DNA from 2 places in the Streptomyces sp. NBC_01520 genome. Region 2 is predicted to be linked to the other one. Evidence: riboswitches for the same ligand, from Rfam matches in the RefSeq annotation. Region 2 holds a riboswitch; the other holds the start of a gene.
The links. A riboswitch is a leader RNA that binds a small molecule or an ion and turns the genes downstream of it on or off. The one in region 2 is predicted to bind glycine.

Region 1 (7,533 bases), 4.5 Mb from region 2:
CGATGTCACCGGCCTGGAGCGCCTGGCGGCGGCCCTCCTCGGTGTCGATCGTGCGGAAGACCAGGTTCTTCACCTTGGCCTTGTCGCCCCAGTAGCCGTCGAAGCGCTCGAGGCTGACTTCCTTGTTGCTCTTGTTCCACTTGGTGATCTTGTACGGGCCGGTGCCGGCGACCGTGCCGGCCTCCTGGCTGTACTTGGGGTACGTGATCGCGTCGCCCTTGGCGGTCGCGTCCTGCTTCTCGTACTCCTTGAGGGCCTTCGGCGAGTGGATCGCCAGGGCCTGCAGGGAGAAGCCGCCGGGCAGGTTCGCCGAGGGCTCGTTGACCTCGATGACCGCCGTGTTGGCGTCCTTCGCGGTGCAGGACTTGTAGTTCGCCTTCGGCGCCTCGGCGTCCTCGTTCTTCGCGAAGCCGCCCATGATGGACTGCCAGTAGTACGAGACCGCGCTGGACTGGTACGTACCCGCCCAGTTGAACCAGTGTTCGTAGTTCGCGCAGACCGCGGCGGCGTTGAACTCCTCGCCGTCGTGGAACTTCACGTTCTTACGGAGGTTGAACGTCCACACCTTGCCGGCGGGGTCGCTCTCCCACGTCTCGGCCAGTCCGCCGACGAGCTTGCTGCCGCCGGGCTCGTGCTCGAGCAGGGCCTCGAAGGCCTGACGGGTGACCCGGAAGGTCTCACCGTCACTGGCCAGCGCCGGGTCCAGGGACCCGGGGTCGCCCGCACCTGCGAAGACGAAGGTGTCCTTCGCCCCGTCCTTGGCATCGTTGTCCCGCTCACTGGAGCAGCCCGTGGCGATCAGACCGACGGCCACGGCCGCCGTGATCGCCCGAACGGTTCGGGACTTGTTTATTCGCATGTTGGGTCCACCCCAGGTCAGCAGTGTGTGGAGAGGCATTGATTGGCCCGAACACTACATTCGCGAAGCAGTGCGGAGAACAGTCCGCATAGCGGTGATACCTACCTGAGACCCGGACACTCAACAAAGCGGACAGATACGGGACATCCTGCCCGTACTTGTTAACCGGTTCGAAATCAGGGTCAGTTCAGTGGAGCTGAGACGGCGGATAGCCGTACCCGGGAGCGGCGGCGGGCGGCGGGCCCGCCTGGGCGTGCGCCTCGCGGTCGTAGAACGGCCGGGAGTTCGTGCGCAGCCACATCGCGACCGGATCGTATTCGTCGGACATCGAGACGGTGGATACCGGCAGCCCGTCGGGGACGACGCCGATCGACTGCTGCATCATCGCGCGGACCGAGTCGACGGAGGGCCGGCCGGTGTCGTAGAGGTCGAGTCCGATCGCGAGGTACGGGGCGCCGAGCGCGGGCTGCACCCAGGCGCGGCGCAGCGCGCGGACGGCCGGGGTGCGGTGGGCGTTGTGCGACAGGAGGGCGTAGAACTGCGGGATCTCGATGGCGGGTTCCGTCAGCCGCAGCGGGCCGGCCGGCATCCGGTCGAGACCCGTCGCGATGCGGCGCAGGTCGAGCCAGGGGATGCCGACACCGCCGCCGGGGGCGTGCGGGTTGAGCCAGATGCCCCAGCGGTCGGGGAAGAGGGCGCGGGCGATGTCGCGGCCGGTGATCAGTTCGTGGGCCCTGTTCCAGCCGCTGGCCGAGAGCTCCTGGGCGGAGGTCACACAGGGGGCGTAGCCGAGGCCGTCGACCTCCATGTTGCCGTACTGGGCGTCGGGCGAGCCCGCCGTGCCGTGCCAGAGCAGCATCCAGATCCGGCCGTCGGACAGCGCCTGCAACAGCGCCTCGTAGGCGTCGAGGCGCCCAGGGGTCACCTGCCGCAGCATGTGCTCGACCTTTCCGGCCGCCGCGGTGCCTGACGCACTCACCCTGGGTCCCGCCCCTCATCGATCCGCTGTCCGCTGTCTCGCGGTGTCGTTCCGCCGCGCCCGGGCACACGGGGCGACCTCGCCATCAAACCAGCTTATGTGCCGCCTCTGGCACCGGCTCGACGTCACGGGCGGCGTGTGCTCAGTGCCCCGCGCGCCGGTAGAACGGCCTGACCTTGTCCAGCATCCAGTCGCCCACGGGGTCCTGGGTCACGTCGAGCAGGACGAGATTGACCGGCCAGGGGGCCTGGACCCGGCCCAGGGCGCGGCCCATCGCGTCCAGCGGGGCGCTCTGCCCGGCGCCGTCCCAGGTGGCGAACTCGACGCCGACGAAGAGGACCGGGTCGCCGCCCTCGATGCTGGCCAGTGCCCGGCGGGCGGTGCTCACCACGCCGATGTCCTGGAATTCGGCGGCCACCACGGAGAGGAAGTCGACGGGGTCCTCCTTCCAGTCCGGCTCGTACAGCCGCACCCGCCCGCCACCGCCGGGCCCGTCCAGCGGGGTGCGTCCGGCCCTGCAGAGCTCGGCCACGGCCGGGGGCGGCAGCGGTACGCCGACGGCCCCGCCCGGGTTGACCGCGATGCCCAGCTGGGGCGGGAGTCCGCGGGCGAACTCCCGGGCGGGCGCCACGGCGAAGGACATGTGCGAGCCGACGCAGTGCAGGAACTGCGCCTCGGAGCTGAACACAGGGACGTAGGCACCGCCGTCGATGTCGACCGTCGGCAGGTCCAGGTCGGGGCTGTCGGGTCCGCCGCCGTTCGGGAGGGGGACCCAGACCTGGCTGCGGCCGAGCACCTCGACGAGCCGGCTGCCGGCCCCGGGCACACCGAGGGAGGCGCTGAGCACTTCTTCGAGCTCGTTGGCCGGCCATCCGTGCTGCGGATGGACGTGGGCCTGGGCCGGAATGTCCACGGTGTGTGTGTCCCCTTCTCGCCATGCTGTGCGGCAGAAACCTTAGACGAGCCGCGCCCGGACGGCATTGACAGGGACGGCGACGCAGGCCGGGACCGCCGTACCGTCCAGATTCCGGACAGCCGGACGGCGATTCTCGGCCTATGCGTCTGCAAACGAGATCAGCGAGATCGCCGCGGCGGCCTCACGGTCGAGGAGCACCGCGGAGGCGCAGCCCGGCGGCAGCAGTCCGTCCTCGGTGTCGCGCAGCAGGCGCCCCACCGCGCGCCGGTGGCGGGCGAAGGCGTAGCCCGAGACCCCGCGGCCGCGCTCCCGCTGGCCCTCCCTGGCCACCTGCGGGGTGACGTCGAGCAGGACGAGGTGCAGGGTGCCGGCGCGCCGTCGGGCCGCGCGCGCCAGCCACCGCCGCACCCAGGCCTGCGTACCGCAGTCGTGCACGACGACGGATCCGCCGGAGCGCAGCGCCCGCCACAGCCCGAAGTAGTGCGCGACGCGCACCAGGGGGCGGTACAGGGCGTACGGCAGTAAGCCGGGCAGCGAGGCCGCCCAGCGGTCCCTGGTGTCCTGGGAGTCGATCGCGTGCTCCTGGACCGCGCGCCGGATCAGCGTCGACTTCCCGCTGCCGGGCAGCCCGGAGACCACCACCACATCGCCCGCCGCGAAGTCCAGGCTGCGCGGGCCGTGCCCGTCCCGGCCCCGCAGGTCACGCACCACCGGGGCGTGCGCGCCCGGAAGCTCCCGGGCGGGTGCCCCCTGCTGTGCGGGCATCGCACCGCGCGCTGCTCCTGTAGTTGTCACGTAGCGCTGCAACGTCATCGCCCTCCCCCTGCCGAGTCACCCACACCTGACCTGCCCAAGAAGTGTAAAGAAAAGGTAATGCGGCACAACCGGTTACGGCCGTACGGGTCGTGCCGGGCGTGCCGCCGTGCAGGTGCCTTCCGGCCGCGGGCCGCCCGTACGGATCCGGACACCCCACTCTCCCGCAATGCGTGCGATGATGACCCCGCCAACTCCATACCGGCCGTTTGAATCCGCGCGGGAGAGTCCCGGTCACTGTGTGCACCGGGCGCCGAAGGAGCAAGTTCCTCCCTTGAATCTCTCAGGCCCCGTACCGCGCGGATGAGGCAGATCTGAAAAGCGGGCCGCTCTGCGGCTCCACCCAAGGTGCAAGCCGACCCTGGAAGGGCTGACTCGTTCAGACCCCCTCCTGGACCCTTTCAGGGGGTCCCGGCGAACCTCTCAGGTTCCGATGACAGATGGGGAGGGATCGTCCTCTGTCGTCATGCCCTGGAGCCGTATCCATGAGCACTGCCCCCGCCCCCCGTCTCACCGCCCTCGACGCGCTGCACCGTTCACTGGGCGCGACCATGACCGACTTCGCCGGCTGGGACATGCCCCTGCGCTACGCCAGCGAGCGCGACGAGCACAACGCCGTGCGTACCCGGGCCGGTCTCTTCGACCTGTCGCACATGGGCGAGTTCACCGTCACCGGGCCGCAGGCCGCGGCCTTCCTGAACTACGCCCTGGTCGGCAACATCGCCACCGTCGGCCTGGGGCGGGCCCGCTACACGATGATCGTCGCCGAGGACGGCGGGATCCTGGACGACCTGATCGTCTACCGCCTGGGCGAGACCGAGTACATGGTGGTCGCCAACGCGGGCAACGCCCAGATCGTCCTGGACACACTCGTCGGGCGCGCCGGGGCCTTCGACGCCGAGGTCCGGGACGACCGTGACGCGTACGCGCTGCTCGCCGTCCAGGGACCCGGGTCCCCCGCGATCCTGAAGTCGGTCACGGACGCCGACCTGGACGGGCTGAAGTACTACGCGGGCCTGCCGGGCACGGTCGCCGGCGTCCCGGCGCTCATCGCGCGCACCGGCTACACCGGCGAGGACGGCTTCGAGCTCTTCGTCGCCCCCGAGCACGCGGAGCAGCTGTGGAAGGCCCTCACCGAGGCGGGTGCCCCGCACGGCCTGATCCCGTGCGGCCTCTCCTGCCGCGACACGCTGCGCCTGGAGGCGGGCATGCCGCTGTACGGGCACGAGCTGACCACCGCGCTGACCCCGTTCGACGCGGGTCTCGGCCGGGTCGTGAAGTTCGAGAAGGAGGGCGACTTCGTCGGGCGTGAGGCGTTGGAGGCCGCCGCCGAGCGGGCCGAGACCGCTCCGCCGCGCAAGCTGGTCGGCCTGGTCGCCGAGGGCCGCAGGGTCCCGCGCGCCGGGTTCTCCGTCGTCGCCGCAGGACAGGTCGTCGGCGAGGTCACCTCCGGCGCGCCCTCGCCCACGCTGGGCAGGCCGATCGCCATGGCGTACGTGGACGCGGCGTATGCCGCGCCCGGCACCGAGGGCGTCGCCGTCGACATCCGGGGCGCGCACGAGCCGTACGAGGTCGTGGCACTGCCCTTCTACAAGCGCGAGAAGTAGTCCCGCTCGCCCGGGACGTGACGTAGTCCCGTCTCACCACGCAAGACCACCGTTCATCAGCACTCCCCCGCGTACAGGAGAATTCAGACCATGAGCAACCCCCAGCAGCTGCGGTACAGCAAGGAGCACGAGTGGCTGTCGGCCCTCGAGGACGGCGTGGCCACGGTCGGTATCACCGAGTTCGCGGCCAACGCGCTCGGGGACGTCGTCTACGCGCAGCTCCCGGAGGTCGGCGACACGGTGACCGCGGGCGAGACCTGCGGCGAGCTGGAGTCGACCAAGTCGGTCAGCGACCTGTACTCGCCGGTGACCGGTGAGGTGACCGCGGCGAACCAGGACGTCGTGGACGACCCGTCGCTGGTGAACTCCGCTCCCTTCGAGGGCGGCTGGCTGTTCAAGGTGCGCGTCGCGGAGGAGCCGAAGGACCTTCTCTCCGCCGACGAGTACACCGAGTTCTCCGGTAACTGAGACCCAAGGGACCACCTGATGTCGCTTCTGAACTCCTCCCTCCACGAGCTGGACCCGGACGTCGCCGCCGCCGTCGACGCCGAGCTCCACCGTCAGCAGTCCACCCTCGAGATGATCGCCTCGGAGAACTTCGCTCCGGTCGCGGTCATGGAGGCGCAGGGCTCCGTCCTCACCAACAAGTACGCCGAGGGCTACCCGGGCCGCCGCTACTACGGCGGCTGTGAGCACGTCGACGTGGTCGAGCAGATCGCCATCGACCGCATCAAGGCGCTCTTCGGCGCCGAGGCCGCGAACGTCCAGCCGCACTCCGGTGCGCAGGCGAACGCCGCCGCGATGTTCGCGCTGCTGAAGCCGGGCGACACGATCATGGGCCTGAACCTCGCCCACGGCGGTCACCTGACCCACGGCATGAAGATCAACTTCTCCGGCAAGCTCTACAACGTGGTCCCGTACCACGTCGACGACACCGGTGTCGTGGACATGGCCGAGGTCGAGCGCCTGGCCAAGGAGTCCAAGCCGAAGCTGATCGTGGCCGGCTGGTCCGCGTACCCGCGTCAGCTCGACTTCGCCGCCTTCCGCCGCATCGCGGACGAGGTCGGCGCGTACCTGATGGTCGACATGGCGCACTTCGCCGGCCTGGTCGCCGCGGGGCTGCACCCGAACCCGGTGCCGCACGCCCACGTCGTCACGACCACCACGCACAAGACCCTCGGCGGTCCGCGCGGTGGCGTGATCCTGTCGACGCAGGAGCTCGCCAAGAAGATCAACTCCGCGGTCTTCCCCGGTCAGCAGGGCGGCCCGCTGGAGCACGTGATCGCCGCCAAGGCGGTCTCGTTCAAGATCGCGGCGGGCGAGGAGTTCAAGGAGCGCCAGCAGCGCACCCTGGACGGCGCCCGCATCCTCGCCGAGCGTCTGGTGCAGCCGGACGTCACCGAGGTCGGCGTCTCCGTCCTGACCGGCGGCACGGACGTCCACCTGGTCCTCGTCGACCTGCGCAACTCCGAGCTGGACGGCCAGCAGGCCGAGGACCGGCTCCACGAGCTGGGCATCACGGTCAACCGGAACGCCATCCCGAACGACCCGCGGCCCCCGATGGTCACCTCGGGTCTCCGGATCGGTACGCCGGCCCTGGCTACCCGTGGCTTCCAGGCCGAGGACTTCACCGAGGTCGCGGAGATCATCGCCTCCGCGCTCAAGCCGGCCTACGACGCCGACGACCTCAAGGCCCGCGTGAGCGCGCTCGCCGGGAAGTTCCCGCTGTACCCCGGCCTCAAGTAGGTCACCCGCAGTTTGCACGCCGGGTGGGGGCACCGCGCACACTGAAGAGTGAGCACGGTGCCCCCACCCTTGTCCCCGCGCTCTTCGTGCCCACCGGCCCGTCCCGCACCACCCGGCAGACAACGGCGTCTACCAACCCCTTAGGAGTACTCCCGTGGCCATCTCGGTCTTCGACCTCTTCTCGGTCGGCATCGGCCCGTCCAGCTCCCACACCGTCGGCCCGATGCGCGCGGCCCGCATGTTCGCCCGCCGCCTCAAGAACGAGGGCCTGCTGGCCCACACCGCGTCGATACGGGCGGAGCTGTACGGCTCGCTCGGCGCGACCGGCCACGGCCACGGAACCCCCAAGGCGGTCCTGCTCGGCCTGGAGGGCGAGTCGCCCCGCACCGTCGACGTGGAGGGCGCAGACGCCCGTGTCGAGGCGATCCGCGCCACGGGGCGCATCAACCTCCTCGGCATGCACGAGATCCCCTTCGACGCCGACGAGCAGCTGGTCCTGCACCGCCGCAAGGCGCTGCCGTACCACGCCAACGGGATGACGATCCTCGCGTACGACCACGAGGGCGCCCCGCTCCTGGAGAAGACGTACTACTCGGTCGGCGGCGGCTTCGTC
Region 2 (7,533 bases):
GTAGCCGAAACATCGTGTGAACATTTGTCGTATAAACTCTGCGAACGAGGCAGAGAGTTGACGCATCGGCCCGTCCGCCCCGTCACCGGCCTTCCTCTGGCCCCGCACGCCGACAGCGCCGTCTGCACCCGCCCACGCATCACCGTGTCTCCGAAGTGAGAGGCGACCCACTATGCCGCTGCATGTTTCTCCGGCCCCAGCGCCCGCACTGCGCAGCGTTCTCGCAGCACTCGGTTCTCCCACCGCAGTCCGCGAGGCCCATACACCCGCTCTCCGATCCGTCCAGGGATCGCTGAGCCCCGAACTGCCCCTCCCCGTCCATGTGCTGGACCGGATCGTGCCGAACGAGGCAGCACCGCGCACCCGCCTCGCCGGCTGGCGCTTCCTGATCCGCAACGGTGAGCGCGCCGTCGCAGCCGCGGACACCATGCTCACCGCCGACGGCTGGACCTTCTCGCACTTCTTCGAGGGGCCGTACCTCGCCTCGACCGAACTCGCCGTGCGGCAGGCCGAGTCGGCGGCAGCGCACTACCAGCCGCGCCTGCTGTCCATCCCTGAGCTGTACATGCTCACGCTGTGGCTGCACGACGACACCGGGGCCGACGCCGCGGCCGGGGTGCTCGCCCCGACCGATGTGCTGGTACCCCTGGCGCCCGCGCCTCCCGGGATCACCGCCCATCGCCCGCACCGGGTCGCCGATCTGCTCCCGGTCATGACCCTGCGTGTCACCCCGGCTCCGGTTCCGGAGCTCCCCGGCCTCCTCGGGTCGCCGGCCTGACCTCCCGGACTCGTGCGCCCCCGCCGTGCGAACGGCGGGGGCGCATCCGTCTGCCCGTCCGGACTAGCCCGGTCAGGTCACCCCGAACCACCCGAAGGGACAGTGCAGTTGCGTTGAACCGTCCGGCCGGGTGATGCGTCATGGAAGGAGAACAGGTGCTGCGGCGAAATCCCTGCGGAACGGCGCTCGTAGGGCAACACTGGGACCGGACCGATTTGATACGGGGGCGGGCCATGAACACATCGTCAAGCCGCAGGACACTCGACTCAACGCAGCGAAAGAACCCCTCCATGTGCCAGCACCAGCCACCCTGCCCGACCGCAGACTCCGCCGACCGGGAAGCCGCCCGCCTGACGGCACACCACCCGGAACAGGGCTGGAGCCTGCTGTGCAACGGCGTCCTGCTCTTCGAGGACACCGGTGAGCTGCTCCCGGACGGGCAGATCATCGCCCCGCACCGGACGCTGAGAAGCGGCCAGGTGATGAAGGCCGCCTGACCGCGGCGGAAGAAACACAGGGGCCGGCCGGAGAAGTCTCCGCACCGGCCCCGAGGCGTGTCCGGGCGCCCTACTGGTCGTACTCGTCCAGGGGCGGGCAGGAGCAGACCAGGTTGCGGTCGCCGAACGCCCCGTCGATCCGGCGCACCGGCGGCCAGTACTTGTCGGCCGGCGTGACACCGGCCGGGAAGACGGCCACCTCGCGGCTGTAGGCATGCGTCCACTCGCCGCCCAGCGCGGCCGCGGTGTGCGGTGCGTTGCGGAGCGGGTTGTCGTCCGCGGGCCACGTACCGGCGGCGACCTTCTCGATCTCACCGCGAATGGCGATCATCGTGTCGCAGAACCGGTCGAGCTCGGCGAGGTCCTCACTCTCGGTCGGCTCGATCATCAGCGTCCCGGCCACCGGGAACGACATCGTCGGCGAGTGGAAGCCGTAGTCGATCAGCCGCTTGGCGATGTCGTCGATGCTGACTCCGGTCGCCTTGGAGATCGGGCGCAGGTCCACGATGCACTCGTGCGCGACCAGACCGGCCGGGCCGTTGTACAGGATCGGGAAGTGCGGCTCCAGACGCTTGGCGATGTAGTTGGCCGCGAGCACGGCGACCTGCGTCGCCCGCTTCAGCCCTTCGCCGCCCATCAGCCGTACGTACGCCCACGAGATGGGCAGGATGCCGGCCGAGCCCCAGGGGGCGGCCGAGATCGGCCCGACACCGGTCTCCGGGCCCGCGGCGGGCTGGAGCGGGTGGTTCGGGAGGTACGGCGCCAGGTGCGCGCGCACACCGACGGGGCCGACGCCGGGGCCACCGCCGCCGTGCGGGATGCAGAAGGTCTTGTGCAGGTTCAGGTGGGAGACGTCGCCGCCGAACTTGCCGGGCTTGGCCAGGCCGACGAGCGCGTTGAGGTTGGCGCCGTCCACGTAAACCTGGCCGCCCGCGTCGTGCACCTCGCCGCAGATGGCGGCCACGTGCTCCTCGAAGACACCGTGCGTGGAAGGGTAGGTGATCATCAGGACGGCGAGTTCGTCGCGGTGCTTCTCGATCTTGGCACGGAGATCCTCGATGTCGACCTCACCGTCGTCGGCGGTCTTCACCACGACGACCTTCATGCCGGCCATCACGGCGCTCGCGGCGTTGGTGCCGTGCGCGGAGGACGGGATGAGGCAGACGGTCCGCTGCTCCTCGCCGTTGGCCCGGTGGTAGGCGCGCACGGCCAGGAGACCGGCGAACTCACCCTGTGAGCCGGCGTTGGGCTGGAGGGAGACGGCGTCGTAGCCGGTGACCTCGGCGAGACGCTCCTCCAGCTCGCGGATGAGGGTGAGGAAGCCCTGGGCCTGTTCGGCCGGCGCGAAGGGGTGCAGCGCGCCGAATTCGGGCCAGGTGATCGACTCCATCTCGGCGGTCGCGTTGAGCTTCATCGTGCAGGAGCCGAGCGGGATCATGCCGCGGTCCAGCGCGTAGTCACGGTCGGCGAGCTTGCGCAGGTAGCGCAGCATCGCCGTCTCGGAACGGTGCTGGTGGAAGACCGGGTGGGTGAGGAAGGAGTCGGTGCGCAGCAGGTTCCCGGGCAGCGCGTCGGCGGCCTCGGCGTCGAGGGCCTCGATGTCGCCACCGGCACCGAAGGCCGCCCAGACGGCGGCGATCTGGGTACGGGTGGTGGTCTCGTCGCAGGCGACGGAGATCCGGTCGGCGTCGACGAGCCGCAGGTTGACCCCGCGCTCGCGGGCGCCGGCGACCACGCCCGCCGCTCCACCCGGGACGCGGGCGGTCAGGGTGTCGAAGTACGCGTCGTGCACGACGTCGACGCCGGCGGCCCGCAGCCCCTCTGCGAGGATCGTGGCGAACCGGTGCGTACGCCGGGCGATCGTGCGCAGGCCCTCGGGGCCGTGGTAGACCGCGTACATCCCGGCCATGACGGCGAGCAGCACCTGTGCGGTACAGATGTTACTGGTGGCCTTCTCGCGGCGGATGTGCTGCTCGCGGGTCTGCAGGGCCAGGCGGTAGGCCTTGTCGCCGTCGGCGTCGACGGAGACCCCGACGAGGCGGCCCGGCAGGCTGCGGGCGAACTTCTCGCGCACGGCCATGAAGCCGGCGTGCGGTCCCCCGAAGCCCATCGGGACACCGAAGCGCTGCGTGGTGCCGACGGCGATGTCCGCGCCCAGTTCGCCGGGCGAGGTCAGCAGGGTCAGGGCCAGCAGGTCGGCGGCGACGGTGACGATCGCCCCGAGCTCGTGGGCCTGCTCGATGACGGGCTTGATGTCCCGTACGGCTCCGGAGGCACCCGGGTACTGCAGCAGTACGCCGAAGACGCCCCGCTCGGCGACGTCCGCCGGAATTCCGCCGGAGAGATCGGTGACGACCACCTCGACGCCCGTCGGCTCGGCGCGGGTCTCGATCACGGCGACGGTCTGCGGCAGGGTGTCGGCGTCGACCAGGAAGACGCCCTCCTTGACCTTGCCGACGCGCCGCGCCAGGGCCATGGCCTCGGCCGCCGCCGTGCCCTCGTCGAGGAGCGAGGCCCCGGAGGTCGGCAGGCCTGTGAGATCGGCCACCATCGTCTGGAAGTTCAGCAGGGCTTCGAGCCGCCCCTGGGAGATCTCCGGCTGATACGGCGTGTATGCCGTGTACCAGGCAGGGTTCTCCATGACGTTGCGCAGGATCACCGGCGGGGTGAACGTGCCGTAGTAGCCGAGCCCGATCATCGGGGCGAGCACCTGGTTGCGGTCGGCGAGACGTCGCAGCTCGGCCAGGACCTCGGCTTCGGTACGGGCAGCCGGAAGGTTCAGCGCCTCGGCGCTCTTGATCACGTCGGGCACCGCGGCGGCGGTGAGCTCGTCGAGGGAGCCGTAGCCGACCTGGGCGAGCATCTTCGCCTGGGCCTCGGCATCGGGCCCGATGTGGCGCTGCTCGAACGGAATGCCCTGCTCCAGCTGGGAGAGCGGAGTGCGACGGGGGGTCATGATGGAGGCCTCCTGGTCTGTCACGACCTGCGAGGGGCACCACGGCGTGGCTGCCCGAACGGCCTCCCCATCTGTCATCTCGACCTGAGAGCTTCACCGGCACGGCCCGAGGGCGCACCGGCTTTCACCGTCGGTGAGGACGGGGGCCCGCCGCGGCACATGCCGTACGGATCCCGCCCTGCTTTCCAGAGTGACCTCGTCCGCGCGGTACGGGGGCCTGAGAGATTCCGGGGAGGAGTTGCTCCTTCGGCGCCTCCGCAACTTCTCCGGAGGACTCTCCCGCGCGGGGTCGGCAGCCGTGTTCCAGACTACCAGCGGGCCGGCACCGGCCGTCTCGAGTGGCCGAAGCCCCGGATCTGGCCTTTCGTAGTGCCTGTGGAGCAGTTGCGACCACCCTGATGCAGTTGCGACCAGTGGGAGGCACCGTGCAGACCGACATCGATCCGCGCAGCCTGATCGGCCGGAAGGCCTTCGACCGCAAGGGCGCCAAGATCGGAACGGTGGACGAGGTCTATCTCGACGACGCCACCGGCGTACCCGAGTGGGCCGCCGTACGGACCGGGCTCTTCACCCGGGACGCGTTCGTCCCGCTGGAACCGAGCGAATTCGTCGACGGCACGCTGGTGATCCCCTTCGACCGCGCCCTGATCAAGGACGCGCCCGACTTCGGCGTGGGCCGCCATCTGTCTCCCGAGCAGGAGCTCCAGCTCTACCGCCACTACGGGCTGGACTCCGCCCCCTCCGACGGAACCACCGGTCCGGACAAGGACTTCGGCAGGCTGGCCGGCCACGAGGAGTAGTCCACCGGGTCCCGCACCAGGGGCAGCGGGTCGGCCGGCCGGAGCTCCGGATCATCGATACGGAACGTGCGCACCCGGCCGGGCGGCATCCCCGGCTCCTCGAACCGCACCGTGACGCGGCCGACCCCACTGCCCTGCACCCAGCCATGGCCGTGGACCTCATGCCGTACGTCGTGCCCGGCCTGCCAGCGCCGGGCGGACAGCGGCACGGTGCTCCCGCCCTCGGTCTCCTCCTCCGCCGCGGAGGCCCGCCCGTCCGGCACGGTGGCGCCCTCGGCCCCCGGCTCCCCCGCCGCCTGCTGCTCGTGCGCGGCCTCCTTCTCGTGCGCGGCCTGCCGTGCGTCGGCGGCCTGCGCGAAAAGGTCCTCCTGCGTGAAGTCGGCGAGCCCCGTGACCCCCACCCCCAGCAGCCGTACGCCACCTGTGGTGTCGACGGCCTCCAGGAGCCGGGCCGCGGCCTCCCTGACGACGGTGGGGTCGTCCGTGGGGCCGCGGAGGGTCTCGGACCTGGTCAGCGTCGAGAAGTCGTAGCGACGCACCTTGAGCACGACGGTCCGGCCGGACCGTCCGGCACCCCTGAGCCTTTGGACGCACCGGTCCGCCAGCCGCTCCACCTCCGTCCGGACGCGCACCCGGTCGTGCAGGTCCACATCGAAGGTGTCCTCGACCGATACGGACTTCGCGTCCCGCTCCGCGACTACGGGGCGGTCGTCGTACCCCAGCGCCATGCGGTACAGCCCGACGCCGTGTGCCTTGCCCAGCAGCCGCACGAGCTCCGCCTCGCCCGCCTCCGCCAGGTCGTGGACCACGGTCATGCCCGCGCGACGGAGGTGGTCACCGGTGGCCGGCCCCACTCCCGGGAGGGTCCGCACGGACATGGGGGCCAGGAGTTCACGCTCGGTACCCGGCTCGATCAGCAGCAGCCCGTTCGGCTTCGCCTCCTCGGAGGCGATCTTGGCCAGCATCTTGGAGCCCGCCAGACCTACGGAACCGCTGAGTCCCGTGACTCCCCTGATGACCGCGCGCAGCTGCTCACCGACCCTGCGGGCGGACACGGAGTCGTCGGCGACCCCGCCCGCCTCCAGGTCGACGAAGGCCTCGTCCAGGCTGAGCGGCTCGACGAGCGGGGACAGTCGCCCGAGCAGCTCCATCACCTGGTCGCTCACCGTGCGGTAGAGCGAGAAGCGGGGCACCAGATAGGCCGCGTTGGGCGCCAGCCGCCTGGCCTGCGCCATCGGCATCGCCGAGTGGACACCGAGCCGCCGGGCCTCGTACGAGGCGGTGGCGACCACACCGCGCATGCCCAGACCGCCCACGACGACCGGTTTGCCGCGCAGGCTGGGCTTCGACGCCTGCTCCGCGGAGGCGTAGAAGGCATCCATGTCCAGATGCAGGATGGTGGGTGCGGCTCTCACGCCACCGATGCTGCCCTACGCCACTGACAACGGGACTGCCCGGCGCACGCGCGGCGCGGGGCGGTCCCGGTACTCAGCCCGCGCGGTTGCGCCGCCGGGCCAGCTCGTCGGTGGGATTGTTGCCGACCAGCGTCTCGCCGGTGTCGACACGCTCGCCGTGCAGCTGGGACAACGCGGCCTCCACGTCCCGCCAGACAACACCCACGGCGATCCCGAAGACCCCCTGGCCCCCCTGGAGCAGTTTCACGACCTCGTCGGGCGAGGAGCACTCGTAGACCGTCGCCCCGTCGCTCATGAGGGTCATCCGCTCAAGATCCGTGAATCCCCGGGCCCTCAGGTGCTGGACCGTGGTGCGGATGTTCTGGAGAGCGACACCCGTGTCCAGGAACCGCTTGACGATCTTGAGGAGTACCACGTCCCGGAAACTGTAGAGACGCTGTGTCCCGGACCCGTAGGCCGGGCGCACACTCGGCTCCACGAGCCCCGTCCGCGCCCAGTAGTCGAGCTGCCGGTAGGTGATCCCGGCCGCTGCGCATGCTGTCGGCCCCCGATAGCCGATGTCACCTGCCACTGCCACACCGTCCGCTGCCATCATCGCCGGCTGAACCGGCTGTCTGATGGTGTGGTCGGCCGCACTGCCGTGCTGCCGATACGGCCCACCCGCAGCCGTACCGTCGCCGCTGCTTCTCACGCCGACCTCCGTCCTTGACCTGCCCACTCGAAGGTAGGCAGTCACCAGGGGTGCGTCAACGATCGCCACACTCGGCACGCCGAGTGATAATCACCCTGAGGGTGGTTTCCCGTGACCGATTCCGGGGAACGGCTTCTCGGATGCGCTGACGGAGGCCCTGTGGGACGGTCACTGACTGTTCGTACCGAAGTCCTCCGGCGAGATCTGGTCGAGGAACTCGCGGAACTTCTCCACTTCGTCCTCCTGCTCGTCCGGGATGGCGATTCCGGCGTCGGCGAGCACCCCGTCACTGCCGTAGATCGGCGTACCGGTGCGCAGGGCGAGCGCTATGGCATCGGACGGCCGCGCGCTCACCTCGACCCCGCTGGCGAAGACCAGCTCCGCGTAGAAGACCCC

Region 1: linked by a shared signal. The riboswitch ahead of gcvT (glycine cleavage system aminomethyltransferase GcvT) and the one ahead of gcvP (aminomethyl-transferring glycine dehydrogenase) in region 2 are both predicted to bind glycine.

What each region holds. Positions count from the first base shown of each region.
Region 1 covers NZ_CP109404.1:5,624,050-5,631,582, reverse strand. Annotated here, with positions in the region: gene OG524_RS25765 (ABC transporter substrate-binding protein) at 1-859, opposite strand, end outside; gene OG524_RS25760 (enhanced serine sensitivity protein SseB C-terminal domain-containing protein) at 1,047-1,838, opposite strand; gene OG524_RS25755 (enhanced serine sensitivity protein SseB) at 1,981-2,751, opposite strand; gene OG524_RS25750 (AAA family ATPase) at 2,893-3,567, opposite strand; glycine riboswitch at 3,778-3,875, shown strand; gene gcvT (glycine cleavage system aminomethyltransferase GcvT) at 4,053-5,174, shown strand; gene gcvH (glycine cleavage system protein GcvH) at 5,265-5,642, shown strand; gene glyA (serine hydroxymethyltransferase) at 5,661-6,920, shown strand; gene OG524_RS25730 (L-serine ammonia-lyase) at 7,075-7,533, shown strand, end outside.
Region 2 covers NZ_CP109404.1:1,151,627-1,159,159, forward strand. Annotated here, with positions in the region: gene OG524_RS05325 (hypothetical protein) at 173-778, shown strand; gene OG524_RS05330 (DUF5999 family protein) at 1,069-1,275, shown strand; gene gcvP (aminomethyl-transferring glycine dehydrogenase) at 1,346-4,231, opposite strand; glycine riboswitch at 4,427-4,523, opposite strand; gene OG524_RS05340 (PRC-barrel domain-containing protein) at 4,657-5,031, shown strand; gene OG524_RS05345 (DNA polymerase IV) at 4,950-6,446, opposite strand; gene OG524_RS05350 (MerR family transcriptional regulator) at 6,520-7,137, opposite strand; gene OG524_RS05355 (bifunctional nuclease family protein) at 7,306-7,533, opposite strand, start outside.